DNA from 3 places in the Erwinia wuhanensis genome. Region 2 is predicted to be linked to each of the others. Evidence: predicted binding sites of a transcription regulator. Region 2 holds the regulator's gene; each other region holds the start of a gene.
The links. Region 2 encodes CRP, which controls carbon source genes, mostly activating them, when cyclic AMP is high. Its sites were predicted from a motif close to ATGTGANNNNNNTCACAT; they were not measured.
Positions count from the first base shown of each region.

Region 1: the regulator CRP is predicted to act here: its motif matches at 6,852-6,869, upstream of cdd (cytidine deaminase).
Region 3: the regulator CRP is predicted to act here: its motif matches at 3,778-3,795, upstream of msrB (peptide-methionine (R)-S-oxide reductase MsrB).

Region 1 covers NZ_JAUJUH010000005.1:215,324-225,513, forward strand. Annotated here, with positions in the region: gene thiD (bifunctional hydroxymethylpyrimidine kinase/phosphomethylpyrimidine kinase) at 1-81, opposite strand, end outside; gene thiM (hydroxyethylthiazole kinase) at 78-863, opposite strand; TPP riboswitch at 896-992, opposite strand; gene QZH36_RS13820 (hypothetical protein) at 1,176-1,409, shown strand; gene QZH36_RS13825 (hypothetical protein) at 1,537-1,797, shown strand; gene QZH36_RS13830 (GNAT family N-acetyltransferase) at 1,794-2,216, shown strand; gene apbC (iron-sulfur cluster carrier protein ApbC) at 2,312-3,418, opposite strand; gene metG (methionine--tRNA ligase) at 3,582-5,615, shown strand; gene QZH36_RS13845 (CidA/LrgA family protein) at 5,727-6,113, shown strand; gene QZH36_RS13850 (CidB/LrgB family autolysis modulator) at 6,106-6,798, shown strand; gene cdd (cytidine deaminase) at 6,925-7,806, shown strand; gene QZH36_RS13860 (NAD-dependent malic enzyme) at 7,958-9,655, shown strand; gene sanA (outer membrane permeability protein SanA) at 9,820-10,190, shown strand, end outside.
Region 2 covers NZ_JAUJUH010000009.1:45,152-55,341, forward strand. Annotated here, with positions in the region: gene tauC (taurine ABC transporter permease TauC) at 1-566, opposite strand, end outside; gene tauB (taurine ABC transporter ATP-binding subunit) at 563-1,330, opposite strand; gene tauA (taurine ABC transporter substrate-binding protein) at 1,340-2,317, opposite strand; gene QZH36_RS19135 (LysE family translocator) at 2,595-3,197, opposite strand; gene QZH36_RS19140 (hydrolase) at 3,281-4,315, shown strand; gene QZH36_RS19145 (YheU family protein) at 4,272-4,487, shown strand; gene QZH36_RS19150 (phosphoribulokinase) at 4,709-5,578, shown strand; gene QZH36_RS19155 (OsmC family protein) at 5,571-5,975, opposite strand; gene crp (cAMP-activated global transcriptional regulator CRP) at 6,281-6,913, shown strand; gene QZH36_RS19165 (YccS/YhfK family putative transporter) at 6,972-9,050, shown strand; gene argD (bifunctional acetylornithine/succinyldiaminopimelate transaminase) at 9,145-10,190, opposite strand, start outside.
Region 3 covers NZ_JAUJUH010000001.1:201,052-211,241, forward strand. Annotated here, with positions in the region: gene QZH36_RS00925 (MipA/OmpV family protein) at 1-672, shown strand, start outside; gene QZH36_RS00930 (aldo/keto reductase) at 750-1,598, shown strand; gene QZH36_RS00935 (D-hexose-6-phosphate mutarotase) at 1,632-2,510, opposite strand; gene gapA (glyceraldehyde-3-phosphate dehydrogenase) at 2,578-3,573, opposite strand; gene msrB (peptide-methionine (R)-S-oxide reductase MsrB) at 3,909-4,313, shown strand; gene QZH36_RS00950 (YeaC family protein) at 4,319-4,594, shown strand; gene pncA (bifunctional nicotinamidase/pyrazinamidase) at 4,718-5,326, opposite strand; gene ansA (asparaginase) at 5,334-6,353, opposite strand; gene sppA (signal peptide peptidase SppA) at 6,435-8,291, opposite strand; gene QZH36_RS00970 (NAD(P)H nitroreductase) at 8,473-9,024, shown strand; gene QZH36_RS00975 (DNA topoisomerase III) at 9,173-10,190, shown strand, end outside.

The sequences.
Region 1 (10,190 bases), on a different contig from region 2:
GGAGAACGTTTTCAGATCGGCCTGGATCCCGGCTCCGCCGCTGGGATCCGTACCGGCGATGGTCAATGCGTTGACTCTCATACCGCCTCCTTGTACAGACGGTAGAGCGCATCGAGAAACAGCGGTTCAAAGGTGCCCGGCCCGTTGGCCGCCGCCGCCGCCTGCTCGCCCGCCTGGCTCATTACCCGACAGGCGGCAGCGATATGCAGCAGCCTGTCGCCCGGCAGTGCGCAAAATGCGGCCACCACGGCGGAGAGCGCACAGCCCGTGCCGACCACGCGCGTCATCAGCGGAGAGCCGCCCGATACCGCCAGCAGCCGCCGTCCATCGGTGACGTAATCCGTTTCGCCCGTCACGGCAACCACCGCGCCGCTGGACTGCGCCAGCTGAATAGCGGCCTCCAGCGCGGCGGAAGGATGATGCTGGCTGTCGACGCCGCGACCGGAAACCGCCTGTCGGGCCAGCGCCATAATTTCAGAGGCGTTGCCGCGAATGGCGGCAGGACGGAATGCCAGCAGCCGCTGGCAAAAATCGCTGCGAAAAGTCAGCGCGCCGACGGCAACCGGATCCAGCGTCCACGGTCGGCCTGCCGCCGTCGCTCCCTGCACCGCGGCAAGCATCGCTTCGCTACGTGCAGCGGTCAGCGTGCCGACGTTGATCAGCACGGCATCCGCAATAGCGCTGAACTGTGCCGCTTCCACAGGTTCAGTCACCATCGCGGGCGACGCGTCCAGCGCCAGCAGCACGTTAGCCGTCAGGCTTTGTACCACATCATTGGTCAGGCAGTGAACCAGCGGCGACCGCTGGCGGAACAGAGCAAGAGACGCGGCCGGGCTGGCCGTATAGTGAGTAGGTTGGATCATAGCGCTCCCAACCGGCGATCAAGAAGGCGATGCGATAAAGCATCTGACTTCCCTCCGCTGGCATTATCCAGTTCAGGTTCAACGGGTATTTCTCAGCCTTCACAAGGAAGGGCACCCCGAGTCGTAGTGCTTGCCAGCATAGGGAAACGCGCTGTTTTACGCAAGCGCGGAACGGCTTGCTAACGCAGATAGCGCCAGGGTTTACACTGCTGCCAGCGCCAGCAGCAGCAGCGGCGGACGGCATGGATTGGCGGCCTGGCCTGGGATTACACGCTGCCGATAGTCCCTGGCACCCTGCATCTGGGCATGGACATGCACTGGCTTCATCGTCCGGCAGGCCAGGACAAAGTAACCGTTAGCGATGGCCACAACCGTGACGCCTTCCGTACCGGCAACGGCGGCGATGCGCTGGCCGTGCAAGCGGAGGCCAGGCTGGCCGTTACCGACAACGTTTCTTTCTCTACCCGCCTCAACCATCAGCGCAGGCTGCAACAGGAAGGCGCCAACGACTGGCTGCTGGCTGGCGGCGTGACGGTGAATTTCTGATTATTTTCCGGCGGCCTCTTTTGCCGCCGGGAATTTTTGCGTCATACTCTCCGATCCCGTAGCGGCTTTTGATAAAGTCCGCCCATTCGCTAATCTGAACGCCATTCCTGTCCTGACGAGAAGTAAGATGACAAGACCGCTTAATGAACAATACGGCATCAGCGTCGCGGCGCTGCAAATGCTGCACTATCTGCAACAGATAGCGCGCGGCGATCGTGCCTTTACCATTCAGGATACCGTGCTGAATAGCCGCTGTAACGTTACGCCCCCGGACAATTTCCGCCTGCTGGATCAGCTTTTTGAAGCGGGCAAAATCGACTATGACTATCGCGGCACGGGCATTGAGGGCGAAAGACACGTAAAGCCCGTCTGGGGAGAAAACGGATGACGGTACGCGCCTTTACCGAAGCCGACCGCCCTTTTCTGCGCACGCTGTTTCTGGCCGCCCGCAAGGCGAACTGGCACTGGCTTGACGGCAGCGACTGGCAGCTGGAGGATTTCGACCGCGTGACGCTGGGCGAACGCATCCTGGTCGCCGAGCATGACGGCCACCGCACGGGCTTTGCCGCGCTGCTGCCCGCCGATAATTTTTTGCACAGTTTATTTGTCGACCCGGCGTGTCAGGGTCAGGGTATTGGCAGCGAGCTGCTGGAGGCGGTGCAGGCAGGCTTCACCTCGACCGGCGCGCTAAAGTGCCTTAAGGCAAACGACCGGGCGCTGGCTTTTTATCAGCGTCACGGCTGGCAGGTTATCAGCAGCGGCGAAGGCGACCAGGGAGAATACCTGCTGCTGCACTACGTGCTGTAAAAGAAAACGGGCGCATGATGCGCCCGCCGGGTTACTGACAAACTTAAAAGCCTGGCGGCGCCCTGTCGTTTTGCAGCAGCAAAGCCGAGTTGCCGTCAGACTACGCGGAAAGCGATATCGTCCGGGATCACTTCGCCATCCCAGTAGAGCTGTGCGGCGACCTGGCCTGCCAGCTGGCGATACAGCCAGGTAAATTCGCTGTCGGGACGGCGCACCACCGTCGGCATTCCGTCGTCCAGATCCTCGCGCAGCGTGATGTGCAGCGGCAGCTGGCTCAGCAGGCGCGTGTGATACTGTTCCGCCAGCGCCAGCGCGCCGCCGCTGCCGAAAATCGGCTCGTGATGACCGCAGTTGCTGCACACGTGCACGCTCATGTTCTCGACGATGCCCAGCACCGGCACGCTGACCTTTTCAAACATCACAATCCCCTTACGGGCGTCGATCAGCGCGATATCCTGCGGCGTGGTCACCACCAGCGCGCCGGTCACCGGCACGTTTTGCGCCAGCGTCAGCTGAATATCGCCCGTGCCTGGCGGCATATCCAGGATCAGGTAGTCCAGATCCGGCCACAGCGTTTCGTTCAGCAGCTGCATCAGCGCCTTGCTGGCCATCGGCCCGCGCCACACCATCGCGTTGTCATCGGTCACCAGATAGCCGATAGAGTTGGTCGCCAGCCCGTGCGCCATAATCGGCGCCATATGCGTACCGTCCGGCGAGGTAGGCCGTTCGTTTTGCGTGCCGAGCATATCAGGGATCGACGGGCCATAGATATCCGCATCCAGCAGGCCGACTTTCGCGCCTTCGGCCATCAGCGCCAGCGCCAGGTTGACCGCCGTGCTGGATTTGCCGACGCCGCCCTTGCCGGAGCTGACGGCAATAATATTTTTCACACCCTTTACGCCTGGCTGGTTCTTCACCCTTTTCAGCGTGGCGATATCCAGGCTCAGCTTCCAGCTGATGGCGGTGGCATTAGTCAGGCGCAGCAGCTCCGCGCTGGCGCTCTCCTTTAAGGCTTCAAAGCCGCTGTGCCAGGCTAAAGGCATCAGCAGTTCGATATGCAGGGTGTTGTCCAGCATTGCGCAATGGTGCAGCGCCTTCAGCGCGGTGAGGTTGCGCTGTAGCGTCGGATGTTCAAACGTGGTTAAAACGCCCATCACTATCGCGCGCAGCGCTTCAGGTGAATGTTGGGATTGAGGCATCATCCCGGCTCCTTTTTTTCTGTGACGTTATTCAGAGCATATCAGATAAGGCTGTCGGCGGCAGGCAGTAAAAAACGGCACGGTCGGCGCGGCGTTGTTTACGCAGGCCGGGCCTTTCGGGTAACATCGGAACCCCCTATTTTAAACAGGTATAGCAAGTCTCACTATGACTCAAGTCGCGAAAAAAATATTGGTAACGTGCGCACTCCCTTACGCCAACGGTTCTATTCATCTCGGCCACATGCTCGAGCATATCCAGGCGGATATTTGGGTCCGTTACCAGCGAATGCGCGGCAACGAGGTTTACTTCATCTGCGCCGACGATGCGCACGGTACGCCGATCATGCTGAAAGCTCAGCAGATGGGCATTGCGCCTGAGCAGATGATTGCCGAGATGAGTCAGGAACATCAGAATGACTTCGCCGGTTTCAATATCAGCTACGATAACTACCACTCCACGCACAGCGAGGAGAACCGCGAGCTGTCGGAGCTGATCTATACCCGTCTGAAAGAGAACGGTTTTATCAAAAACCGGACTATTTCGCAGCTTTACGACCCGGAAAAAGGCATGTTCCTGCCGGATCGCTTTGTGAAAGGCACCTGCCCGAAATGTAAATCGCCGGATCAGTACGGCGACAACTGCGAAGTGTGCAGCGCCACCTACAGCCCGACCGAGCTGATCGATCCTAAATCCGTGGTGTCCGGCGCGACGCCGGTACTGCGCGACTCCGAGCACTTCTTCTTCGATCTGCCGGAGTTCAGCGCCATGCTACAGGCCTGGACCCGTTCCGGTGCCCTGCAGGAGCAGGTCGCCAACAAGATGCAGGAGTGGTTCGAGTCGGGTCTGCAACAGTGGGATATCTCCCGCGATGCGCCCTACTTCGGCTTTGAAATTCCGGGCGCGCCGGGCAAATATTTCTACGTCTGGCTGGATGCGCCTATCGGCTATATGGGCTCGTTTAAAAATCTCTGCGACAAGCGCGGCGATATTGATTTCGACGCCTTCTGGCAAAAAGACTCCGAGACCGAGCTGTATCACTTTATCGGCAAGGACATCGTCTATTTCCACAGCCTGTTCTGGCCAGCCATGCTGGAAGGCAGCAACTTCCGCAAGCCGAACAACCTGTTTGTCCACGGGTACGTGACGGTTAACGGCGCGAAAATGTCCAAGTCGCGCGGCACCTTCATTAAGGCCAGCACCTGGCTACAGCATCTGGATGCCGACAGCCTGCGCTATTACTATGCCGCCAAGCTCTCTTCGCGCATTGATGATATCGACCTGAATCTGGAAGATTTCGTCCAGCGCGTGAATGCGGATATCGTTAATAAAGTGGTTAACCTGGCGTCCCGTAACGCCGGATTTATCAACAAGCGCTTTGGCGGCAAGCTGTCCGCCGAGCTGGCCGATCCGGCGCTGTATCAATCCTTTGTGGACGCCTCTGCCAGCATTGCGGAAGCCTGGCAGAGCCGTGAGTTTGGCCGTGCGGTGCGTGAAATCATGGCGATGGCGGACGTAGCGAACCGCTACGTTGACGAGCAGGCGCCGTGGGTGGTGGCGAAGCAGGAAGGCCGCGATGCCGACCTGCAGGCGATCTGCTCAATGGGCATCAATATGTTCCGCGTGCTGATGACCTGGCTGAAGCCGGTGCTGCCTTCGCTGAGCGAGCGCGCCGAAGCCTTCCTGAACCAGGAGCTGAGCTGGGACGGTATTGCGCAGCCGCTGCGCGATCACACGCTTTCCGCCTTTAAAGCGCTGTATAACCGCGTCGAGATGGACAAGGTCAACGCGCTAATCGAGGCCTCGAAAGAGGACGCGGCGGCGGCGAACAAACCGGCGCTGACCGGCCCGCTGGCGGACGATCCGATTCAGGAAACCATCACCTTTGACGACTTTGCCAAAGTGGATATGCGTATCGCGCTGATCCAGAACGCCGAGTTTGTTGAAGGCTCCGATAAGCTGCTGCGCCTGACGCTGGATCTGGGCGGCGAAACCCGCAACATTTTCTCCGGCATTCGTACCGCCTATCCGGATCCGTCGGTGCTGGTAGGCCGCCTGACCATGATGGTGGCTAACCTGGCGCCGCGTAAGATGCGCTTCGGCATCTCGGAAGGTATGGTGATGGCCGCCGGCCCTGGCGGCAAAGAGATCTTCCTGCTGTCGCCGGACAGCGGCGCTCAGCCGGGAATGCAGGTAAAATAAGCAACGGAGACGGGCGAAGCGATTCGCCCGTTTTTTTGCGGCCCACTGTGATCTCTGGCACAAATCTCCTGCCGATCGTATGATTAATGCGTTGCAAAACCGGAGCTTATCATGCGTACCGTACTGTTGATCCTCTGGCGCTATCTGCGCGCCTTTCTGATTATCTATCTCTGCCTCTATGCCGGAAACGCGCTGGCGCTGCTGCTGCCGGTCACGATCCCGGGCAGCATTATCGGTATGCTGATCCTGTTTTTTCTGCTGGCTTTTCAACTGGTTCCACCCGACTGGATCAGGCCCGGCAGCCTGCTCCTGATCCGCTATATGGCGCTGCTGTTTGTGCCGATCAGCGTCGGCGTGATGAGCTATACCGACCTGCTCAGCGCGCAGTTCGGCCCGATAGTGGTTTCCTGCGTGGTCAGCACCTTTATTGTTTTGCTGACCGTGGGGCTGGCTTCGCACCAGCTGCATGGCAAAGTGAAAGGAACAGGCGATGAGTGATATCTGGTGGTCTCTGCCGCTGACCATGCTGGTCTTTTTCGGCGCTCGCCGGGTGGCGGCGAAGGTGAAAATATCCCTGCTCAATCCGTTGCTGATCTCCATGGCGGTCATCATTCCGCTGCTGCTGCTGATGCAGATACCCTACGCCCGCTATTTTCAGGGCAGCGCTATTCTGAACCAGCTGTTGCAGCCCGCCGTGGTGGCGCTGGCGCTGCCGCTGTATGAACAGATGCATCAGATCCGCGCGCGCTGGAAGTCAATTATCGGTGTCTGCTTTATCGGCAGCATGACGGCGATGATTTCCGGTACGGCTATCGCGCTGTGGATGGGCGCCACGCCGCAGATAGCGGCGACTATTATGCCTAAATCCGTGACCACGCCGATTGCCATGGCGGTTTCCGCCACGCTGGGCGGCATTCCGGCCATCAGCGCCATTTGCGTGCTGATTGCGGGCGTACTCGGCGCGGTTTTCGGTCATATGCTGCTTAACCTGCTGAAGATCCGCAGCAAGGCCTCGCGCGGTCTGGCGATCGGCAATGCTTCTCACGCGCTGGGTACGGCGCGCTGCTCGGAGCTGGATTACCAGGAAGGCGCCTACAGCTCGCTGGCGCTGGTGATCTGCGGCATTATCACTTCGCTGCTGGCACCGTTTCTTTTTCCGCTACTGATGCATTTCTGGCGATAAAACTTGCGATGCGTCGCGCATTTTGTGGTTCTCTTTCATAAATTGCATAATCTGTGTGATTATAATCACATACATTAGCCTGGCTGCCCGCCAGAATAAGCGGCCACTTATGCAAGAGAAGCCACTATGCAACCACGTTTTCAAGCGGCTTTCGCCGCGCTGCCTTCCCCGCTGCAGGCGGCGTTGCAGCCTTTGCTGACCGACACCTTTCCCGCTTTTTTCACCCCAGAACAAATGGCCGCCATCAGAACCGAAACCGGTCTGGACAACCGCGAACTTACCTTTGCGCTGCTGCCGCTGGCGGCCGCCTGTGCCGTCGCGCCGCTGTCGCGCTTTAACGTCGGCGCGCTGGCGCTGGGCCGCAGCGGCCATCTCTATTTTGGCGCGAACATGGAGTTTTCCGGCGCGACCATGCAGCAAACCGTCCACGCCGAACAGAGCGCGGTATCCCATGCCTGGCTGCGCGGCGAAAAAGGTCTTGAGGCGATTACCGTCAACTACACGCCCTGCGGCCACTGCCGCCAGTTTATGAACGAGCTGAACAGCGGCACCGCGCTGCGCATTCATCTGCCGGGACGCGAACCGGCGACGCTGGGCGATTACCTGCCAGATGCTTTCGGCCCGCGCGATTTAGCGATTGAGACGCTGCTGCTGGACGAGGTCGATCACGGCCTGACCATTACCGGCGACGCGCTGGTCAGGGCCGCGCTTGAGGCGGCTAACCGCAGCCATGCGCCTTACTCGCAGGCGTTAAGCGGCGTGGCGCTGCAAATGGCCGACGGCGCGATTTTTGCCGGCAGCTATGCGGAAAACGCCGCCTTTAACCCAAGCCTGCCGCCGCTGCAGGCCGCGCTGATCCTGCTGAACCTTGCAGGCTACGACGTGCTGCAAATTCAGCGCGCCGTGCTGGCGGAAGCGCCCGATGCCCGCCTTATCCAGCGACAGGCAACCGCCGCGACGCTTCAGGCGCTGGGCTGCGCGACGTTGCAAACCGTGCCGCTGCGCTGATCCGCTTCGCCAGCCCGCAAGCCCCGCTGCCGGCTGGCTTTTTATTGCCAAAAAAGTGCCCGCATTTGTTATAAGCTGTTAACAAATGCTGTACTTTCGGATGAATTATTTTAGGATTGGGCCACTACCGATCCCAGTGAGCATTGATTACATGGAACTCGACTACGAAAGTAAACGCCCTCTCTACATTCCCTACGCTGGCCCTATCCTGCTGGAATTTCCGCTGTTGAATAAGGGCAGCGCCTTCTCTATAGAAGAACGCAATGACTTTAACCTGAACGGTCTGCTGCCCGAGACGGTGGAAACCATTGAAGAGCAGGCCCAGCGCGCCTGGCGTCAGTTTCAGGATTTCAAAAACGCCAACGACAAGCACGTTTATCTGCGCAACATTCAGGACACCAACGAAACGCTGTTCTACCGCCTGCTGGATAATCATCTTGAAGAGATGATGCCGATTATCTATACCCCGACCGTCGGCGCGGCCTGTGAACACTTTTCTGAAATCTATCGTCGCGCGCGCGGGCTGTTTATCTCCTATCCGAACCGCGCCAGCATTGAAGATATGCTGCAAAACGCCACCAAGCAGAACGTGAAGGTCATCGTAGTCACCGACGGCGAGCGTATTCTTGGCCTGGGCGATCAGGGCATCGGCGGCATGGGCATTCCTATCGGCAAGCTGTCGCTTTATACCGCTTGCGGCGGCATCAGCCCGGCCTATACGCTGCCGGTGGTGCTGGACGTCGGCACCAACAACCAGCAGCTGCTGAACGATCCGCTCTATATGGGCTGGCGTCATCCGCGTATTACCGGCGAAGAGTACGATAACTTCGTTAATGAATTTATCCAGGCGGTAAAAAGCCGCTGGCCAAACGTGCTGCTGCAGTTTGAGGATTTCGCGCAGAAAAACGCCATGCCGCTGCTGGAACGCTATCGCGATGAAGTCTGCTGCTTTAATGACGATATCCAGGGCACCGCCGCCGTCACGCTGGGCACGCTGATCGCCGCCAGCCGCGCGGCAGGCAGCAAAATGAGCGAGCAGAAAGTCGTGTTCCTGGGCGCTGGGTCTGCCGGCTGCGGCATCGCCGAGCAGATTATCGCGCAGATGAAATCAGAAGGCCTGAGCGACGAAGAAGCCCGCGCGCGCGTCTTTATGGTGGATCGCTTCGGCCTGCTCACCGACAAGCAGCCAAACCTGCTCAGCTTCCAGAGCAAGCTGGTGCAGAAGAGCGAGGATCTGGCCGACTGGGATTCCAGCTCCGATTCCCTGTCGCTGCTGGACGTGGTGCGTAACGCGCGCCCGGATATTCTGATCGGTGTTTCCGGCCAGCCCGGCCTGTTCAGCGAAGAGATTATCCGCGAGATGCACCAGCACTGCGCGCGCCCAATCGTCATGCCGCTCTCCAACCCGACCTCCCGCGTGGAAGCAACGCCGCAGGATATTATGGCGTGGACCGACGGTGCCGCGCTGGTCGCGACCGGCAGCCCGTTCGCGCCGGTCACCTGGAAAGAGCAAACGTTCCCGATCGCGCAGTGCAACAACTCCTATATCTTCCCCGGCATCGGCCTGGGCGTGATCGCTTCGGGCGCCACCCGCGTGACCGACAGTATGCTGATGGCCGCCAGCCGCGCGCTGGCCGACTGTTCGCCGCTGGTCAACGACGGCGCTGGCCCGGTGCTGCCGGAAGTGAAAGATATTCAGGGCGTGTCGAAAATAATTGCGATGGCCGTAGGCAAAGCGGCGCAGCTGGCCGGCGTGGCGGTGGTCACCTCGGAAGATGTGCTGTCCAAAGCGATTGCCGCCAATTTCTGGCTGCCGCAGTACCGTAACTATCGCCGTACTTCTATTTAATACCGCTGACCGGGCGCGCCGTGCGCCCGGTTTTTATCCCCTTTCCACAGCGTTTGACGATTTTGTGCAAAAAGCCGCCAGCCGGTGCGCTACCGCTTGCTTCACCTCGTCGGGTACAGTAGCCTTGAGCCACCTTTTCGGCTTCAGTCTGAGTACCGTACGGCATGATAAAACGCTTGATCTACGGCCTGATTATCATCGTTACCCTGATGGTAATAACCGCGCTCGGCCTGGATCGCTGGATAAGCGTCAAAACCGCGCCTTACGTCTACGATAATCTCAAATCGCTGCCCCATCGTCAGGTCGGCGTCGTATTAGGCACGGCGAAGTATTATCGTACCGGCGTCATCAATCAGTATTACCTTTATCGGATGCAGGGCGCGCTCAACGCTTATAACAGCGGCAAGGTTAACTATCTGCTGCTGAGCGGCGATAATGCGCAGCAAAGCTACAACGAGCCGATGACCATGCGGCGGGATCTGATTGCCGCCGGCGTGGCGCCTGCCGATATCGTGCTGGATTACGCCGGCTTCCG
Region 2 (10,190 bases):
AACCACAGCGTTTGCCAGCGGCTGGCGCCCAGCGACTGCGCGGCGCGCAGACGAACCTGCTGCGCGCTTTTGACGCCCGCCAGCGTGGACATCACCACGGGCGCGAAGATGGCCAGATAGATCAGCAGGATTTTGGACGTTTCGCCGATACCGAACCAGATCACCATCAGCGGCAGATAGGCCAGCGGCGGCACCGGTCGATACAGCTCAATCAGCGGGTCAAGGATGCCGCGCGCGGTGGCGTTCAGCCCCATCAGGATACCAACCGGCACGCCGATCAGCGTGGCCGCCAGCAGCGCTATCGCTATCCTTGTCAGGCTGGCGGCAAGATGCTGCCAGAGCGTCGCATCCATAAAACCCTGCGGGCCGGCAACCACCAGCAGCTGATGGAAAACCTGCTGCGGCGCGGGCAGAAAGAGCGGCGCGATCAGGCCAAAAGCGGTTACTGCCCACCAGATGCCCAGCAGCACCAGCAGGGTCGCCACGCTCAGGGTAAGCTGACGGCCAAACGGCCAGCGCAGCCTCAATCGGCGCACCGCGACTTTCTCCGTGGATAACAGGCTCATGAAAACACCTCGCGCTGTTGGAACACCCGGCTTAATACATATTCCCGCGTGGCGATAAAAGCGGGATCGGATTTAATGCTGCGGCAGGCTTCGCCGGCGGCATAGCGGCGGCCAAACGCCAGCGGCAGACGCTCGGTAATTTTGCCGGGGCCGGGCGACAGCAGGATCAGCTCGCTGGCCAGAAAAACCGCCTCCTCGATATCGTGCGTAATCAGCAGCACCTGCTTGCCGCTGTCCCGCCACAGGTTCAGCAGCAGCTCCTGCATTTGCTCGCGGGTAAAGGCATCCAGCGCGCCGAAGGGCTCATCCAGCAACAGCAGCTGCGGATCGGCGGCTAAGGCTCTGGCGATACCTACGCGCTGGCGCATCCCGCCGGAAAGCTGCCAGATAAATTTCTTTTCCGCGCCGCCCAGCCCGACGCTTTTCAGCATCTGACGGGCCGTTTGATGGCGCGTCGCTTTATCCATCCCGGCCAGCTGCAGGCCAAAGGCGACGTTATCCAGCACGTTGCGCCACGGCAGCAGCCCTTCATGCTGAAACACCACGCCGCGCTCGGCTCCCGGCCCGGTTACGCGCTGGCCGTCCAGCGTAATGCTGCCCGACTCCGGCGTCAGAAAACCGGCAATCAGATTCAGCAGCGTGGTTTTGCCACAGCCTGAAGGCCCCAGCACCACCACCAGCTCTTCCCCGGCAATCGTCAGGTTAATATCTTCAAGCGCGAGGTGGCCGTCGTAGCGGGCCGTCAGATGCGAGACTGAAAGCATGGCGGCTCCTTACTGCGTAAGATTTTTAACAAAGCGGTTGGTGACAAAGCCACTGTAATCGCTGGCAACCTGCGGCACTTTGCCCTGCTCTTTTAAAAACTGTGCGGTATCGCCGATAGCCTTATCGACCGGCTGGCCCAGCTGTTCAACCTGCTGCTGCGCCGTCAGGTAAGTGTTGCCTTTTACCAGCCCCGGCACCTGCTGTGTCGGCACGCCGCTCAGACGCGACAGCTTGTTGAGGTGATTGTCATCTTTCAGCCACTGCTCAGGGCTGTCCAGGTAGGCTTTTTGCGCCTCCAGCGCGCTACGGGCGAAAGCGGTGACCACTTCAGGATGCTGCTGCGCGAAATCTTTACGCACAACCCAGACGTCCAGCGTTGGCGCGCCCCACTTGCCGACCTGCGCGGAGTCGGTCAGTACCTTTCCTTCCTTCTCCAGCTCGTTCACCGCCGGCGCCCAGACGTAGGCGCCGTCAATGTCGCCACGTTGCCAGGCAGCGATAATCGCGGGCGGCTGAAGATTGACGATTTGCACCTGGCCCGGCTTGATGCCCCAGTGCTTAAGCGCGGCCAGCAGGCTGTAGTGAGTGGTGGAGATAAAAGGCACGGCGATACGTTTGCCGATCAAATCTTTGGGATCCTTGATGCTTTTCTTCACCACCAGCGCTTCGGAACTGCCGAGCTGCGACGCCAGCAGAAACACCTCAATCGGCACCTGCTGGCTGGCCGCTACGGCAAGCGGGCTGGAGCCGATATTGCCGATTTGCACATCGCCCGAAGCCAGCGCTCTGACCACGCTGGAGCCGCTGTCAAACTTGCGCCAGTCCACTTTTGCGCCGCTGGCTTTGGCAAAAGCGTCATCGGCCTGGGCCACTTTGGCCGGTTCTGCCGAGGTCTGATACGCCACGGTAACGTCCAAAGCCTGTGCGCTCAGCGCCGAAAAAGAAAGGCTGAAGGCCAGCAGTGAAAGAGTAAATTTATGCGCCATGCTTTGCTCCGGTCGTTATTGTTATAAAAGTGAACAACGCCTTTGTAACCGAGAGCACTTGCCGCGATAAAGTAATAAAAAATTATCGGTTATAACGATAAGTCCTTAGAAGAAAAACAGGATTTTAATGCCGGAGAGTGGGATTGCCTTTAAGACGTCAGAGGCTGGCAGCAGCGTAAGTAGCGGGTTCAAAAACCCGCCGTAACGGCGCCCGCTGCTTACGAATTGAGAATGGGGAAAGCACTTTGCCTGAAGCGACGTTCGCCAGGCACTCTGCTTAGCGCCAGATAAGCAGCACGCAGGCCGCTGTCAGCACGCCCATCGCCATATTGAACAGCGTCCAGGCGCGACGGCTGCGCAGCAGGCGGCCAATCAGCGTGCCAAAGCCAAGCCAGATCAGGCCGGAAACCAGGTTGACCAGCGCCATCGCAAAGCTGATAGCCATTACCGATCCCCGATAAGCCTCACCGCCCAGGCTGAAGCTGGCGACCGCGCCCAGCGCCATCAGCCAGGCTTTGGGATTGATCAGCTGTAGCAGGCCGCCCTGCCAGAACGGCATTGGCGCTGTGGGGAGAGTGCCGGTATCCAGCCGCTCATATTTCGCCGTGGCGATTTTCCACGCCAGCCACAGCAGATAGACGCTCCCGGCGATTTTCAACACCAGATGCAAAGCAGGATAAAGCAGGATCAGGCCGCCAATACCGAACGCGACCAGCAGCAGCATGACCTGCATCCCGATCATGATGCCGATCAGCAGCCACAGCGAACGCAGAAAACCAAAGTTGGCGCCCGAGGCGGTGAGTAACATATTATTAGGGCCTGGCGTGATCGCAGCGACCCACAAAAAACCCAGCATCGACAAAAACAGTTTCAGTTCCATATGAAACGGGCGCTCCTCACCCCACTTAACAACAAACTTATCGAAGCTAACAGTACGACAAGGATCCGGGAAGCCTTTTGAAGATGAATTTTGACGGGTCGCTGGAAAATACTTTTCGTCCACTGGCGGGCATGAGCAACGCGCATTTGCAAACCATCCTGCCGCGCCTGGTCCGTCGCCGTATCGCTTTGCAGCCGCACTGGCAGCGCCTGCCGCTGCCGGACAGTGATTTTGTCGATCTTGCCTGGAGCGAAGATCCGGCGCAGGCGAGCCACAAGCCGCGCGTGGTGCTTTTTCATGGCCTTGAGGGCAGCTTTCACAGCCCTTACGCGCACGGGCTTTTGCAGGCCTGTCGACAGCGCGGCTGGCTGGGCGTGGTGATGCATTTTCGCGGCTGCGGCGGCGAACCGAACCGTCTCGAGCGCATTTATCATTCGGGCGAAACCGAAGACGCCAGCTATTTTTTACGCTGGCTACGGGAAACCTGGGGAACGGTGGCGACCGCTGCCGTGGGCTTTTCGCTTGGCGGTAATATGCTGGGCTGCCTGATGGGCCAACAGGGCGACAGCTGTTTGCTGGATGCCGGCGTTATCGTTTCCGCGCCGCTGATGCTGGAACCCTGCAGCCAGCGGCTGGAGCAGGGATTCTCGCGTGTCTATCAGCGCTACCTGCTAAACTTGCTGAAGCAGAACGCCACCCGCAAACTGCACGCCTGGCCCGGCACGCTGCCTGTCGATCTGACGCAGCTTAAGGCGCTTAAGAGACTCAGGGAGTTTGACGACGCCATTACTGCCAGAGCGCACGGTTTTGTGGACGCGACGGATTACTATCGCCGCTGTAGCGCGCTGCCGCTGCTTTCCGGCGTGCGTAAACCTCTGCTGATTATTCATGCTAAAGACGATCCCTTTATGACCGACGAGGTCATTCCTGCAACCGAGAGGCTGCCCGATTGCGTAACGTATCAGCTGACGCAGCACGGCGGACATGTGGGATTCGTGGGGGGAACGCTGCGCAGGCCGCAAATGTGGCTGGAGCAGCGTATACCGCAATGGCTTTCAACCTGGCTGGACAACGATGATTATTCCCTGGAAAGAACTGGACCCGGACACGCTCGCTAACCTGATTGAAGCCTTCGTGCTGCGGGAAGGCACCGACTATGGCGAGCAGGAGCGCTCGCTGGAGCAAAAAGTCAATGACGTTCGTCGTCAGCTGACAAACGGCGAGGCGGTGCTGGTCTGGTCAGAGCTGCACGAGACGGTCAATATCATGCCTAAAGGCCAGATCCGTTAACGCCTCCCGCTGAGGGGGCAAAAGCCTATCGGCGACGCCGTGTTCTTCTTACCGCTTGGCTAGTCGGAAGACGGCGATCTCGTTTTCCTGACGGCTAAACCGCTGTTCGCGCTTGGCTTTATTGCATAACCTCTGCCGCGCGCTCACCCCTGGGCAGAAGATGACAGGCTATAGCAAAACGTGATAACAATGGCGGAATAACGTTCACAGGAAACTCGTTTATGTCCGCCATACATCCAGTGATTGCCGTGACCGGTTCCAGCGGCGCGGGCACCACCACCACCAGCCTGGCCTTCCGCAAAATTTTTCAGCAGCTGAACCTGCACGCGGCGGAAGTGGAAGGCGACAGCTTCCATCGCTATACCCGTCCCGAAATGGATATGGCAATCCGCAAAGCGCGCGATATGGGCCGCCATATCAGCTATTTCGGCCCGGAGGCCAACGATTTTTCGCTGCTGGAGCAAACCTTCGCGGAATATGGCCGCAGCGGCAGCGGCCAGTCCAGAAAATATCTGCACACCTATGACGAAGCGGTGCCCTGGAACCAGGTGCCCGGCACTTTTACGCCGTGGCAGCCGCTGCCGGAACCCACCGACGTGCTGTTTTACGAAGGGCTGCACGGCGGCGTGGTGACGCCGCAGAACAATGTCTCGCAGCATGTAGATCTGCTGGTGGGCGTGGTGCCTATCGTCAACCTGGAGTGGATCCAAAAAATGATCCGCGATACCAGCGAACGCGGTCATTCACGCGAGGCGGTGATGGATTCCGTGGTGCGCTCAATGGACGATTATATTAACTTCATTACGCCACAATTTTCCCGCACCCATATTAACTTCCAGCGTGTCCCTACCGTGGATACGTCCAACCCTTTTGCCGCGCGCGGCATTCCTTCGCTTGACGAGAGCTTTGTGGTTATCCATTTCCAGGCGCTGGAACAGATTGACTTCCCCTATCTGCTGGCGATGCTGCAAGGCTCTTTTATCTCCCATATCAACACGCTGGTGGTGCCGGGCGGCAAAATGGGCCTGGCAATGGAGCTGATTATGGGGCCGCTGGTCAAGCGCCTGATGGAAGGCAAAGCTATCAAGTAACGCCCATCTCATGGCTATGGGTAAGGGTCACGCCCTTACCCAGCATCAGCGCGACCGGGCAATATTTCCCGACCGCAAGGCTGACCGCGCGCGCCAGCGCCTTATCCGTCAGCCCGCTGCCGCTGACAATAAAATGCAGGTTGATGCGGGTAAACAGACGCGGCGGTTTCTCGCGCCGGGTTGACGTCAGCTTCACCTCGCAGTTCTCTACCGTGAAACGCCCTTTTTGCAGAATGGCAACCACTTCCGCCGCGCTACAGCCGCCTGCCGCCATCAGCAGCATTTCCATCGGGCTGGGCGCTTTATCGCCCGCGTTGCCGTCCATCACGATCTGATGGCCCGATGAGGATCCTCCCAAAAAGGTCAGCCCTTCCACCCATTTGACGCTCGCTTGCATAACAAACTCCTCTAATTCATTTAGTTAAGCCGCGGTCGGCTTAAGGCAACTAAAACAGCAGCGCGGCAGATTTCCCGCTATGCTGAAGCGAGACAACAGAAGACACCCATGCAAAGCTGTGCTACAAACAAGGCTGTATTTCGTCAGTACTCTACAGACCAGACGAAACGGGACGACATAACGAGCCCGGCACTCAACAGAGAGCCGAATAACTTTCCTGCATGGGAAGCGCTTGACTATTTCAACGCCTGTCAGGGAACTCTGCCCCTGTATTTAGGCACGATAACAACAGAGGATAACAGCGAATGGTTCTCGGCAAACCGCAAACAGACCCGACACTTGAATGGTTCCTGTCACATTGCCATATTCATAAGTATCCATCCAAAAGCACGCTGATCCACCAGGGTGAGAAAGCAGAAACCCTTTACTACATCGTCAAAGGCGCGGTAGCGGTGCTCATCAAGGATGAAGAAGGTAAAGAGATGATCCTGTCTTACCTTAACCAGGGCGATTTTATCGGCGAGCTTGGCCTGTTTGAAGAAGGCCAGGAGCGCAGCGCATGGGTGCGGGCAAAAACGGCCTGTGAAGTGGCGGAAATCTCCTATAAGAAGTTTCGCCAGCTGATCCAGGTCAACCCGGATATCCTGATGCGTCTCTCTTCACAGATGGCGCGCCGCCTGCAGGTTACCTCCGAGAAAGTGGGCAATTTAGCTTTCCTCGATGTGACAGGTCGCATCGCGCAAACGCTATTGAATCTGGCCAAACAGCCGGACGCTATGACCCACCCGGATGGGATGCAGATCAAAATTACCCGCCAGGAGATTGGCCAGATCGTCGGCTGCTCGCGCGAAACCGTCGGCCGTATTCTGAAGATGCTGGAAGATCAGAATCTGATCTCCGCACACGGTAAAACCATCGTGGTCTACGGTACACGCTAAACCGCTCTGATTGCATGGCGCAATGCCTTCGTTGCGCCTTTTCAGCGGGTACAAAGCAATGTGGCGCCGACTCATCTACCATCCCGAAGTTAACTACGCCCTGCGGCAGACGCTGGTGCTTTGCCTGCCCGTCGCCGTCGGCTGGCTGCTGGGCAATTTGCAAAACGGCCTGCTGTTCTCGCTGGTGCCGGCCTGCTGCAATATCGCCGGTCTGGATACGCCCCATAAACGCTTCTTTAAACGTCTGCTGATCGGCGGCGGCCTTTTCGCCTTCAGCAGCTTTCTGGTGCAGTATCTTGGCGACTATGCCGTTCCCCTGCCCATTATCCTGTTTTCCATGGCCATGCTGCTGGGCGTGACCGGCGAAATCAGCCCGCTGCATGGCAGACTGCTGCCCGGCGCGCTGATTGCCGGCATCTTTACCCTGAGCCTGGCCGGTCGGATGCCCATCTGGCAGCCGCCGTCGCTTTATATCCTGGGCACGGTCTGGTACGGCCTCTTTAACTGGTTCTGGTTCTGGCTGTGGAAAGAGCAGCCGATGCGGGAAACGCTCAGCCTGCTTTATCGCGAGCTGGCCGGCTACTGCGAGGCCAAATACAGCCTGCTGACGCAGCTTGCCGACCCGGAAAAAACGCTGCCGCCGCTGCTGGCTCGCCAGCAAAAAGCGGTCGACCTTATCAATACCTGCTATCAGCAAATGCACATGCTGGCCGCCAGCAACGATAATCACCATAAGCGGTTGACCCGCGCTTTTCAGGTTGCGCTGGATTTGCAGGAGCATATCGCCGTCAGCCTGCATCAGCCGGAAGAGGTGCAAAAACTGGTGGAGCAGAGCCATGCCGAGGCGGTGATCCGCTGGAACGCGCAGACCATTGCGGCCAGGCTGCGCGAGCTGGCGGACGATATTCTCTATCACCGTCTGCCGACACGTTTCAGCATGGATAAACAGCTGCAGGCGCTGGAAAAAATTGCCCGCCAGCATCCCGCCAACCCGGTCGGCAACTTTTGCGCCTGGCATTTCAGCCGTATCGCCCGCGTGCTGCGTACCCAGCGTCCGCTTTACCAGCGCGATCTGATGGCGGATCGTCAGAAACGACTGCCGCTGCTATCTGCCATCAGAAGCTATCTGTCGCTGAAATCCGCCGCGCTGCGCACCGCCGCCAGGTTTGCGGTTATGCTCGCTTTCGCCAGCACCCTGGCGCTCTCCTTTAATCTGCCCAAGCCTTACTGGCTGCTGATGACGGTGATGTTTGTCAGCCAGAACGGCTACAGCGCGACCAGGGTACGCATTCAGCACCGTGCGCTGGGCACGCTGGGCGGGCTGGTGGTGGCCGCGCTGACGCTACGCTTTCAGGTGCCGGAATCGGCTGTGCTGCTGGTGATGCTGACGCTGACGCTGGCGGGCTATCTGGTGATCCGCAAATATTACGGCCTGGCGACGATCGGCTTTACCGTGACGGCGGTATATTCGCTTCAGCTGCTGTCGCTGAACGGCGCCGACTTTCTGCTGCCGCGCCTGCTGGATACGCTGATGGGCTGCCTGATCGCCTTTGCCGGGATGATCTGGCTGTGGCCGCAGTGGCAAAGCGGCCTGCTGCGGCAGAATGCGCACGACGCGCTGGAAACCTATCAGGAAGCGCTCCAGAAACTGCTGGGGGACGAAGAGAGTCCGCAGAAGCTTGCCTGGCAGCGTATGCGCGTTAACCAGGCGCACAACGCGCTGTTTAACTCGCTGAACCAGGCGATGCAGGAGCCGGGTTTCGACGCCCGCTACCTGGCCGATATGAAGCTTTGGGTTACGCACAGTCAGTTTATCGTTGAGCATATCAACGCCATGACCATTTTAGCGCGTGAACATACCATGCTGACGCCGCAGCTGGCCGAGCGCTATCTACAGGCGTGCGAAATTGCGCTACAGCGCTGCCAGCAGCGGCTGGAGTATGACGGGCCGAGTTCCACAAATAACGTGCTGGAGACGGATACGCCCTTTCAGCAGGGCGCGACCACGGTGATGGAAAGGCACATAAAGCGGATCCTGGAACATCTTGGCGTGATGCACACTATTTCTTCGTTGGCCTGGAGCAGCCGACCTCATCATGGCCGCTGGCTGTCGCGCCATTTACGGAAATCAGCCTGATGATGCTGAGCAGAAGTTTTTCGGCGCGTGTAAGCGGCCTGGTGCAGACGACGCGCCTGTTTAGCCGGAAGCGCGAGGCTTCCGGCCTGACGAGTTAAGCCAGCAGTTTTTTCACGGCGGTGGCGAAGCGGTTCATGCCCTCTTCGATATCGGTCGGTTCAATGACCAGCGACGGCGCAAAACGGATCACGTCCGTCCCGGCATTGAGGATCATTACGCCTTCGGCGGCGGCGGCGTTCAGAATATCGCGCGCTTTACCGGCATGCTGCGGCTTCAGCGCCGCGCCAATCAGCAGGCCTTTGCCGCGAATGTCGCTGAACAGATCCAGCTGCGCGTCCAGCGCTTTCAGCGCGGCGACAAACTGCTCGCGGCGCGCCTCTACACCGTTCAGCACTTCTTGCGTATTGATGATATCCAGCGCCGCTTCCGCTACCGCGCAGGCCAGCGGGTTGCCGCCATAGGTGGTGCCGTGCACGCCGGGCGCCATCACCGAGGCGATCTCGTTGGTGGTCAGCATGGCGCTGACCGGAAAGCCGCCGCCCAGCGCTTTGGCGGTGGTCAGAATATCGGGCTGGACGCCGTAGTGTTCATACGCAAACAGCTTGCCGCTGCGGCCCATGCCGCTCTGTACCTCATCCAGCACCAGCAGCGCCTGATGCTGGTCGCACAGCTCGCGCAGCCCCTGCATAAACGCCTGAGTAGCCGGCATCACGCCGCCTTCGCCCTGGATAGGTTCCACCACGATGGCGCAGGTATGGTCGTCGATAACCGCTTTTACCGCGTTAAGATCGTTAAACGGCACGTGGACGATGTCCGCCGGTTTAGGGCCAAAGCCGTCGGAATATTTCGGCTGGCCGCCGACGGAAACGGTAAACAGCGTGCGGCCGTGGAAGGCGTTATGAAACGCGATAATTTTGCTTTTAAAAGGCGAATGGCGTTTAGTCGCGTAATAACGAGCCAGCTTAAAGGCCGCCTCGTTGGCTTCCGCGCCGGAGTTAGCGAAGAACACGCGTTCGGCGAAGGTGGCGGTAATCAGCTTGCTGGCCAGGCGCAGCGCGGGTTCGTTGGTGAAGACGTTGCTGGTGTGCCACAGGGTTTCACCCTGCGTTTTCAGCGCTTCCACCAGCGCCGGATGACAGT
Region 3 (10,190 bases), on a different contig from region 2:
TTAACGCTTGGCGCCTCGGTGATTTACAGCCAAAGCCCTTACAAAGGTGGTGACGATCGTTATTACCCGGTACCGGTCATTAACTATGAAGGCGACAGCTTTTATGTGCGCAGCCTGACGGCGGGCTACTACCTCTGGAAAGATTCACAGGATCAGCTGTCGCTGACGGTGTTGGGCTCGCCGCAGAACTTCGATCCCGATGATACCGACAATAAACAGCTGAAAGCGCTGGATAAGCGTCATATGACGCTGATGGGCGGCCTGGCTTATCGCCATACGGCTGACTGGGGTACGATCAGGACGGTGCTGGCTGGCGATATGCTGGATAACAGCGACGGCTATATCTGGGATCTGACTTATCTCTACAGCTTCCACTTCGGCGATTTCAGCCTGACGCCGGGCATCGGCGCGCTCTACAGCAGCGAAAACCAGAACGATTACTATTATGGCGTTTCTAAGAATGAATCGCGCCGTAGCGGATTGCGCAGCTACGAGGCCGACGACAGCTGGAACCCTTACCTGGAGCTGACGGCTGCCTGGTCGATTAATCAGAGCTGGAACGCCACGGTTGCCGGTCGCTATACGCGCCTGAGCGACGAGGTCAAAGACAGCCCGATGGTGGACAAAGATTCTCAGGTCAGCGTCTGGACCGGCATCAGCTACACCTTTTAATTAAGGCTGCATCATAAAAGGGCGCTCAGCGCCCTTTTGCATCATGATGGCGATCTGAAACAGTGCAGGAGGGCATGATGACCAAAACCGTAACTTTCTCCGACCAGAGCGTACCGGCTATCGGCCAGGGAACCTGGTATATGGGCGAGGAAAGCAGCAAGCGAGGCCAGGAAGTCGCGGCATTGCAGGCCGGCCTTGAGCACGGGCTGAAGCTGATTGATACCGCTGAAATGTATGCGGACGGCGGCGCGGAAGAGGTGGTAGGCGAAGCGCTGCGCGGCCGTCGCGACAGCGCCTGGCTGGTTTCAAAAGTTTATCCGTGGAACGCGGGCGTAGTGGATGCCGTAGAAGCCTGCGAACGCAGCTTACGTCGTCTGCAAACTGACTATCTCGATCTTTATCTTCTCCACTGGCGCGGCACTGTTCCGCTGGAAGAAACCATCACGGCGATGGAAAAGCTACAGCAGGCAGGCAAAATTCGACGCTGGGGCGTGTCAAATTTTGACAGTAGCGACTTAAAAGAACTGCTGGCCGAAGAGGGGGGCAACGCCTGCGCGGCTAATCAGGTGCTTTACCATCTGGCTTCGCGCGGCATTGAGTATGATTTATTGCCGGACTGCCAGCAGCATGCGATCCCGGTAATGGCCTATTGCCCTTTGGCGCAGGCTGGCCGACTGCGGCACGATTTGCTGACCCATCCTGTTCTGAACAATATTGCACAACAAAAGGGCATTACGACGGCGCAGCTGCTGCTGGCCTGGGTTATTCGCAAAGAAGACGTGATGGCGATCCCTAAAGCCAGTTCGCTGCAGCACGTGGCTGAAAACGCCGCCGCGCTGGAAGTTGTGTTAAGCAATGAGGAGCTGGCGTTAATCAACGAAGCTTTCCCGCCGCCCAATCGCAAAATGCCGCTGGACGTGGTGTAGAACCGCAGGCGGGCATTGGGCCCGCCGTCTTCACTAAGCGCGTTTACGCACTTTAATCGTGGTTGCCAGCCGGGCCGGAGACTCGCCCGCGCTGACCATGGGCTGCGTCACGTGAGCCGTTTCCACGCATACCATGCTTTTATAGCCTTCGTTTGCCATATCGCTCATGCTGCACGAAAGCGCCGGGCCGGGATTCCAGGTGACAACGTCACTATGATAGTGATGATAAACTTCTATGATCCTGTTACCCGCCGTATCGTGGATAGTGCTGCAATCTTCCGGCTGGGTAAATATGCGATCGACGCGGTCAGGATAGGTTTGCCTGCCGTTTTCGGCACGGCCTTCAGCATTCTCTTTTACCTTATCGATATAAGGCTGACCCAGTCCGCTCACCTCTACGCCCGCGATATCCTCAACGGCAAAGTAAGTGTGCAGGGCACCGGTGGCCTCAAAGTCGCCGTGCGCTTCCAGCTCAATTTCACAGCGATCGCTGAAGCGGAAACGGGCAAACAGCGTAAAATCGTGCGGCCAGAATTTTTTCGTCTGCTCGCTGCTTTCCAGCGTCAGCGTCAGCATCACGCTTTCTTCGTTCTCGTCGTGCGCCGACAGCGTCCAGGGCAGCGAGCGGGCAAAGCCGTGCGCCGGTTCGCCGGCCGGCCCAAACCATGGCCAGCAGACGGGCACGCCGCCGCGAATGGCTTTGCCAGACGTCCACGCCGTTTTCTCACTCAGCCAGATAACCGGTTTCTCGCCGCTGGGCTGCCAGGCAACCAGCTGCGCGCCCTGAAGCGTCACCGCCGCGCGCACCTTCGGATGCGCGATAACTACTACGGGCAGCTCGCCCATTAAGCGCAGTGAAATATAGGGCGTGATTTGGTCGGCTACGGGCAGCGAAAAAAGTTTTTCGTTCATCGGAGCTCCTGTTATTCAGCGAAAAAAAAGGGCGACCGCAGTCGCCCTCAGAATCAGCTAATCGCGATTATTTTGCGATATGTGCGATCAGATCCAGAACCTTGTTAGAGTAACCGGTTTCGTTATCGTACCAGGAAACCAGCTTAACAAAGGTGTCGCTCAGTGCGATACCGGCTTTAGCATCGAATACGGAAGTCAGGGTTTCGCCGTTGAAATCGGTAGAAACCACTTCGTCTTCGGTATAGCCCAGGATGCCTTTCAGCTCGCCTTCAGCCGCTGCCTTGATAGCTTCACAAATTTCTTTGTAAGAAGCAGGCTTAGCCAGACGCGCGGTCAGGTCAACCACGGAAACGTTAGGAGTAGGTACGCGGAAAGCCATACCGGTCAGTTTGCCGTTCAGCTCAGGGATCACTTTACCTACCGCTTTAGCTGCGCCGGTAGAAGATGGGATGATGTTCTGAGATGCGCCACGGCCGCCGCGCCAGTCTTTGTGAGACGGGCCGTCAACGGTTTTCTGGGTAGCGGTGGTAGCGTGAACGGTGGTCATCAGCGCTTCAACGATGCCGAACTTGTCGTTGATAACTTTTGCCAGCGGTGCCAGGCAGTTGGTGGTGCAGGATGCGTTAGACACGATTTCCTGGCCAGCATACGCCTTGTGGTTAACACCCATAACGAACATTGGGGTGTCATCTTTGGAAGGACCGGTCAGAACAACTTTCTTCGCGCCAGCCTGGATGTGTTTACGAGCGGTTTCGTCGGTCAGGAAGATACCTGTTGCTTCGGCAACCACGTCAACACCGACTTCGTCCCACTTCAGGTTAGCTGGATCTCTTTCAGCGGTAACACGGATGGTTTTGCCGTTAACAACCAGATGGCCATCTTTAACTTCTACGGTGCCGTCGAAACGACCGTGAGTAGAGTCATACTTCAGCATGTAAGCCATGTACTCGGCGTCCAGCAGATCGTTGATTGCAACGATTTCTACGTCAGAACGCTGCTGAGCAGCACGGAAAACGATGCGACCGATGCGGCCAAAACCGTTGATACCTACTTTGATAGTCATATATTCCACCAGCTGTTGTTAGTGAATAAAAGGTTGGCTGTAAAATTACAAAAACCTTATCAGGCGTCAAGCGGAATCGCTTCAATAGTTGCGACAAATCAAACCCTGGAGCAGGAATAATTGCCTGAAAACGCCTTCCGCGACGAGCGTCTTACCTTTAGTTTGGGGCATTCGGCCCGAATATAAAGGGGTCGGGATTTTAAAGGGTGATCCAGGTCACAATTTCATTGCCTGCTTACTTTCAGACTCCGCCTGAGCATGAAAAATCCCCTGACGTTGTTATGCATTTGTTAGAATGTAGAAATCTTCAGACCACTTTGCCAGAGATACCTGATATGGCCGAACGCCCACTGAAACCTGAAACCGATCTAAACGAAATGCAGCGCTACGTCACTCAGCAGCGCGGGACAGAGCCGCCGTACTCCGGCAAGCTGCTGCATAACAAGCACGAAGGGATTTATCACTGCCTCGTTTGCAACTCGCCGCTGTTTCTGTCCGGCACCAAGTATGATTCCGGCTGCGGCTGGCCGAGTTTTTATCAGCCCTACAGCGATGACGCCATCCGCTATCTGGAAGATGACTCGCACGGGATGCAGCGAATCGAGATCCGTTGCGGTACCTGCGATGCCCATCTGGGGCACGTTTTTCCCGACGGCCCTCAGCCGACAGGCGAGCGCTACTGCGTCAATTCCGCTTCATTAAGTTTCACCGATGAAGATGGCACTCAGATTAAAGGATAGACGTTATGGAGCTGGATGAGATCATTGCTGCCATGACGCCCGAGGTTTATCAGCGTCTGGCTACGGCGGTAGAAACCGGTAAATGGGCCGACGGCGTGGCCCTGACACCGGAGCAGAAAGAGAATAGCCTGCAGCTGGTGATGCTATGGCAGGCGCGTCACAACGACGAGCCGCAGCATATGAGCGTGGGCAAGGGCGGCGAGATGGTGACCAAAAGCAAGAAACAGCTGAAAGAGGAATTTGGCATCGATGACGACATCACGCCTATCAGGCTGCACTAACATCGTTTGATATCGTGATAAAGCTCGGCTACGTATTGATAACCGGGCGAGCAGGCCCTCTTAGCCTGGTGACTAAAAGCTGCATGGATGCGACGCCGAACGAGGCAGCGTCTGCGGCGCGGTTTAAATAATGACTGCGCCTTTAGCCGCCATTTCTGCCAGCGCGATTTCACTGTCCTGCGGTGACAGGTTTACGCCCCGACAGCCTGCGGCGACGACCTGAACCTGATAACCGAGCGCCAGCGCGTCCAGCACGCTGTATTTTACACAGTAGTCCGTCGCCAGGCCCATCATCGTCAGGCTGGTGACGCCCCGACTTTTCAGCCAGCTATCCAGCCTTGTTTTGTTGCGGTGGCCGTTATCGAAAAATGCGCTATAGCTGTCGATAAGCGGCTGCTCGCCTTTATAAATCTGTGTGGTCAGATAGCGCCGATCCAGCTCAGGGTGCAGCTCTGCGCCTGCGCTATGCTGCACGCAATGATCCGGCCACCCTATTTGCGGCAGGCCGTCCAGTTCGCCCAGCGTGCCCACCGATTGCCCCGACACTGACGCAAAGCTGCCGTGGTTAGCCGGATGCCAGTCCAGCGTTGCCACCACCGGCCGCTGAAGCCGATGAAATTCTGCCGCATATTGGTTAGCGACGGCGAGTGTGCTGTCGCCGTCCTTCACGGCCAGCGCGCCGCCGGGGCAAAAATCATTTTGCAGATCGATCAGGATCAGGGCCTGGTTCATGCTTATCTCACTTTTCGTCAGGAGTCAGCTCACCGCGCAAATTCACCTGCATTTGCTGGCGAACTTCATCGCTGGAAAGGTTCTGGCTGAGCAGGAAGTGCAGCTTGGTCAGCGTTGCCTCCACGGTCATATCGTAGCCGCTTACCACGCCCGCCAGCGCCAGCGCGTTCCCCGTCGCATAGCCGCCCATGTTTACCTTGCCGGACATACATTGCGTCAGGTTCACCACGACAATGCCGCGATCGGAAGCTTCTTGCAGCTCTTTCAGGAAAGCCGGATTCTGCGGCGCATTGCCAACCCCATAGGAGCGCAGGATCAGCGCTTTTACCGGCTGGCGCAGGAAGTTGCTCACCACGTCGGCAGAAATTCCCGGATAGATCGTGACAACGCCGACAGGCTGAGGCGTAATCGAGCGCACAATGAGCGGTCCCTGGCCGCCAGGAGCCGGAGGCGTGTTCAGACGACGAATATGGATACCCGCTTCCAGCAGGGGCGCCAGGTTAGGCGAGGCAAAAGCGTTAAAGCCGTCGGCATGGGCTTTAGTAGTGCGGTTACCGCGATAAAGCTGATTATTGAAGAAAAGGGCGACTTCATTAATAGGATAGTTAGCCGCGACAAACAGCGAATTAAGCAGGTTTTGCTGACCGTCGGAACGCAGCTCCGCCAGCGGGATCTGTGACCCTGTCACAATTACCGGCTTGGCCAGGTTTTCCAGCATAAAAGAGAGCGCGGAGGCGGTAAACGCCATGGTATCGGTGCCGTGCAGGATCACGAAACCGTCGTAATTATCATAATTAGCCTGAATATCATCCGCAATCGTTTGCCAGTCCTGCGGCGTCATATCGGAAGAGTCGATCAGCGGCTGGTACTCGTGAATAGTAAAATCCGGCATTTCGGCACGATGGAATTCCGGCATCTTCGCCAGCTGATTTTGCAGATGACCAGAAACGGGCACATAGCCATGCTCGGAACGCTGCATCCCGATGGTGCCGCCGGTATAGGCTACATAGATGGATTTTTTTTGCATGTGATTACTCAGGCTTGAAAAAGAGGGCAGTATAAGGGGAAAAACCGGGAAAAGCAGCCCGACCAGCGGGCTGCTTTCGGCTTATTTGACCTGGCTACAGGTCAGGCAGAACGCATAGCGATTCTGCGGGTCGTTCAGGTTGTCGAGCAGGCCCGGCTGATTTTTCATCGCGGCCATTACGTCATACATTGGCGCAGGCAGATACGCTTGCAGCGCCTCGGGCAGCGCCGCACGTGTGGAAGCGTCCATCTGGCTGAACAGCAGATCCATAAAGCCCGGCTCATCCTGATACCAGTTCAGCTGGTATTGCTTGAGATGCGCCAGCTCCGCCGCCTTCGCCACCGCGTCGTCGAAGTCGCCCAACGCGTCGACCAGGCCATTGCTTTTGGCGTCGCTGCCTGTCCAGACGTGGCCCTGAGCGATTTGATCGATCTGCTCCGGCGTTTTGCCCCGCGAGCTGGCTACCAGACCCAGGAAGTTTTTATAGCCGTTTTCAATGCTCAGCTGCATCAGCTGCTGCACTTCCGACGGCAGTGCTTTGGTCGTCGTCACGTCCGCCAGCGGCGAAGTCGCCACGCCGTCGGTATGGACGCCAATCGCATCCAGCGAGTTTTCAACCGTATTGATCACCCCGAAGATACCGATAGAGCCGGTCAGCGTGCTCGGGCTGGCAATAATGTAATTCGCCGGCGTAGAGATCCAGTAGCCGCCGGAAGCCGCCATACCGCCCATCGACACCACCACCGGCTTGCCTGCCGCTTTGGCCGCCGCCAGCTCCTCACGAATGGTTTCAGACGCGCTGACGCTGCCGCCAGGGCTGTTGACGCGCAGAATAATCGCCTTGACCTTGTCATCCAGGCGCGCCTTGCGAATAGCCAGCGCGGTGGTATCGCCGCCGACGTTGCCCGGCGTTTCCTCGCCGTCCATGATCGCGCCGTTAGCCATGATGACGGCAATATTGCCGTTGGCCACCGGTTTGTCCTTCAGCGGGTAATCGTAGATGCTGGTGCCGTTAAAGTCCTGCGCCTGCTTGTCCCAGCTGAAAACTTTGCCCAGCTGCGCATCCACGACTGAACGAGAAGCCAGTTCATCCACCAGTTTGTTATCTTTTGCATAGCGCGCGGTATCGCCGCCTACTTTCTGCAGGCCATCAAGCACGCCCTGTGCGCCCGGGAACAGCTGCTGCGGCGTTACCTGGCGATTGGCAGCGACAGTATTAAGATAGTTTTGCCACAGCTCGCCAATCCAGCGGCTGTCCGCATCACGCGCGGCAGGCGACATATCATCGCGCAGGAAAGGCTCTACCGCCGACTTATAGGTGCCGACGCGGAAAACATGCGAGCTGACCTTCAGCTTGTCCAGCAGCGTTTTGTAGTAAAGCCCGTTGGTGGCGAAACCGTGTAAATCGACCGTGCCCTGCGGCGACAGATAGATCTTATTGGCGAAGCTGGCGAGGTAGTATTGCGCCTGGCTGTAGCTGTCGCCCGTGGCGTAAATCTGTTTGCCGCTGTCGCGGAATTCGCGCAGCGCTTTGCCCATATAGCTCAGCGAGGGCTGATCGGCCCCGGCGAAATCGCGCAGATCGAGCACCATGCCGGTAATATTGGCATCGCTTTTCGCCTGGCGAATCGCGTCCACGACGTCAAACAGCGAATTCTCTTTCAGCCGATCGCTGCTGGTGCCAAGCAGCTGGCGGCCAATCTTGCTGAGCTTATTGCTGACCGAAGGCTTGTCGACAATCACACCGGCAAGGTCGACCACCAGCGCGCCTTTCTGCGTTTCCACAGGCGCGGATGATTTGGTGAACTGAAAATAGACCACGGCGCAGATCAAAATCAGCAGCACCAGGAAAAGATTAAGAATAAATTCCCGAATAAAATTCAGCAGGCGCCAGGCCCATTTAAAAACGCCAGCGATCGCTCGCCACAAAGTGCGCATAGTCTCTCCATAATCGCGATAATAAACCCGGAAAATCGACGGAAACCAGCCCGTGCCGGGTCGGGATGGTGACATCCTAAAGAGCAGGGGCAAACTTGTCAGCAGGAAAAAGCGGAATGCTGTAACAAATCATCATCCTGTGCTAGCTTCAGCTGCTCAGCATTCTTATCAGGAGTAAGTTATGGACGCACTGGATCTGGTAGTCAACCGTCGTTCCGCCTCACGTTTAAGCGAACCTGCGCCCGCCGGAGAAGCGCTGGAAAATATCATCCGCGCCGGGATGCGCGCGCCCGATCACGGCACGCTGCAACCGTGGCGTTTTATTGTTGTAGAGAACGAAGGACGCGACCGCTTCAGCCAGCTGCTGGAAAAAGCCGCGCGTGACGACAATATGGAGCCGAAAGCGATTGAGAAGGCTAAGCAGTCGCCGTTTCGCGCGCCGATGATTATCACCGTGGTGGCCCATTGTGAAGAGCACCATAAGGTGCCGCGTTGGGAACAGGTGGTGTCCGCCGGCTGCGCGGTGATGGCGATGCAGATGGCGGCCGTGGCGCAAGGTTTTAACGGCATCTGGCGTAGTGGCGCCTGGACCGAGCATCAGGCCGTGCGCGAGGCGTTTAACTGCCGCGAGCAGGACGCCATCGTCGGCTTTCTTTATTTAGGCACGCCGCAGTTGAAATCCTCCACCACGCTTGTTCCGCCCGATACAACGCCTTTTGTCAGCTATTTCTGACAGATTGTCACCTTCAAAAAAGGCAGAATAGTCGCCTGACCGTCATTTTGCCGGGATAATAAGCGAACGGACGGTGAAACGCTTATCACCGTCTGTTGAAAACGCTACCATCTACCCACTGTTATCCCCTGAAGGAAGCCATCGCCGGATGCGTTTGTTTATTGCCGAAAAACCCAGCCTCGCTCGCGCGATTGCGGACGTTCTACCCAAGCCGCATCGTCGGGGCGACGGCTATATCGCCTGCGGCAGCGATGATGTAGTGACCTGGTGCGTCGGTCACCTGCTGGAGCAGGCGCAGCCCGACAGCTACGATAGCCGCTATGCGCGCTGGTCGCTGGCCGACCTGCCTATCGTGCCGGAAAAATGGCGCCTCCAGCCGCGTCCTTCCGTAGCAAAGCAGCTTAACGTCATTAAAACGCTGTTGGAGAAAGCCAGCGACGTGGTACACGCGGGCGACCCGGACAGAGAAGGGCAGCTGCTGGTGGACGAAGTACTGGACTATCTGGCGCTGCCGCCGCAGAAGCGCGAGCGGGTACAGCGCTGCCTGATCAACGATCTGAACCCACAGGCCGTTTCAAGGGCGATAGATCGTCTGCGGGAGAACCGCGAATTTATCCCTCTGTGCGTATCGGCGCTGGCGCGGGCGCGGGCGGACTGGCTTTACGGCATCAATATGACCCGCGCCTATACGCTGCTGGGCCGTAATGCCGGTTACGATGGCGTGCTGTCGGTCGGGCGCGTGCAGACGCCGGTGCTTGGGCTGGTGGTACGGCGCGATGAAGAGATCGAGAATTTCGTGCCGAAAGATTTCTTCGAGGTAAAGGCGCATATCGTCACGCCGAAGGATGAGCGCTTTGTCGCTACCTGGCAGCCGAGCGAAGCCTGCGAGCCGCATCAGGATGAAGAGGGACGGCTGCTTAATCGCCAGCTCGCCGAGCACGTAGTCGCGCGTATCGGCGGCCAGCCAGCGCACGTGACCAGCTATAACGACAAGCGCGAGAACGACACCGCGCCGCTGCCTTTCTCGCTTTCTTCTTTACAGATAGAAGCGGCTAGGCGCTTTGGCCTGAGCGCGCAAACGGTGCTGGATACCTGTCAGAAGCTTTATGAAACGCATAAGCTCATCACCTATCCGCGTTCGGACAGCCGCTATCTGCCCGATGAGC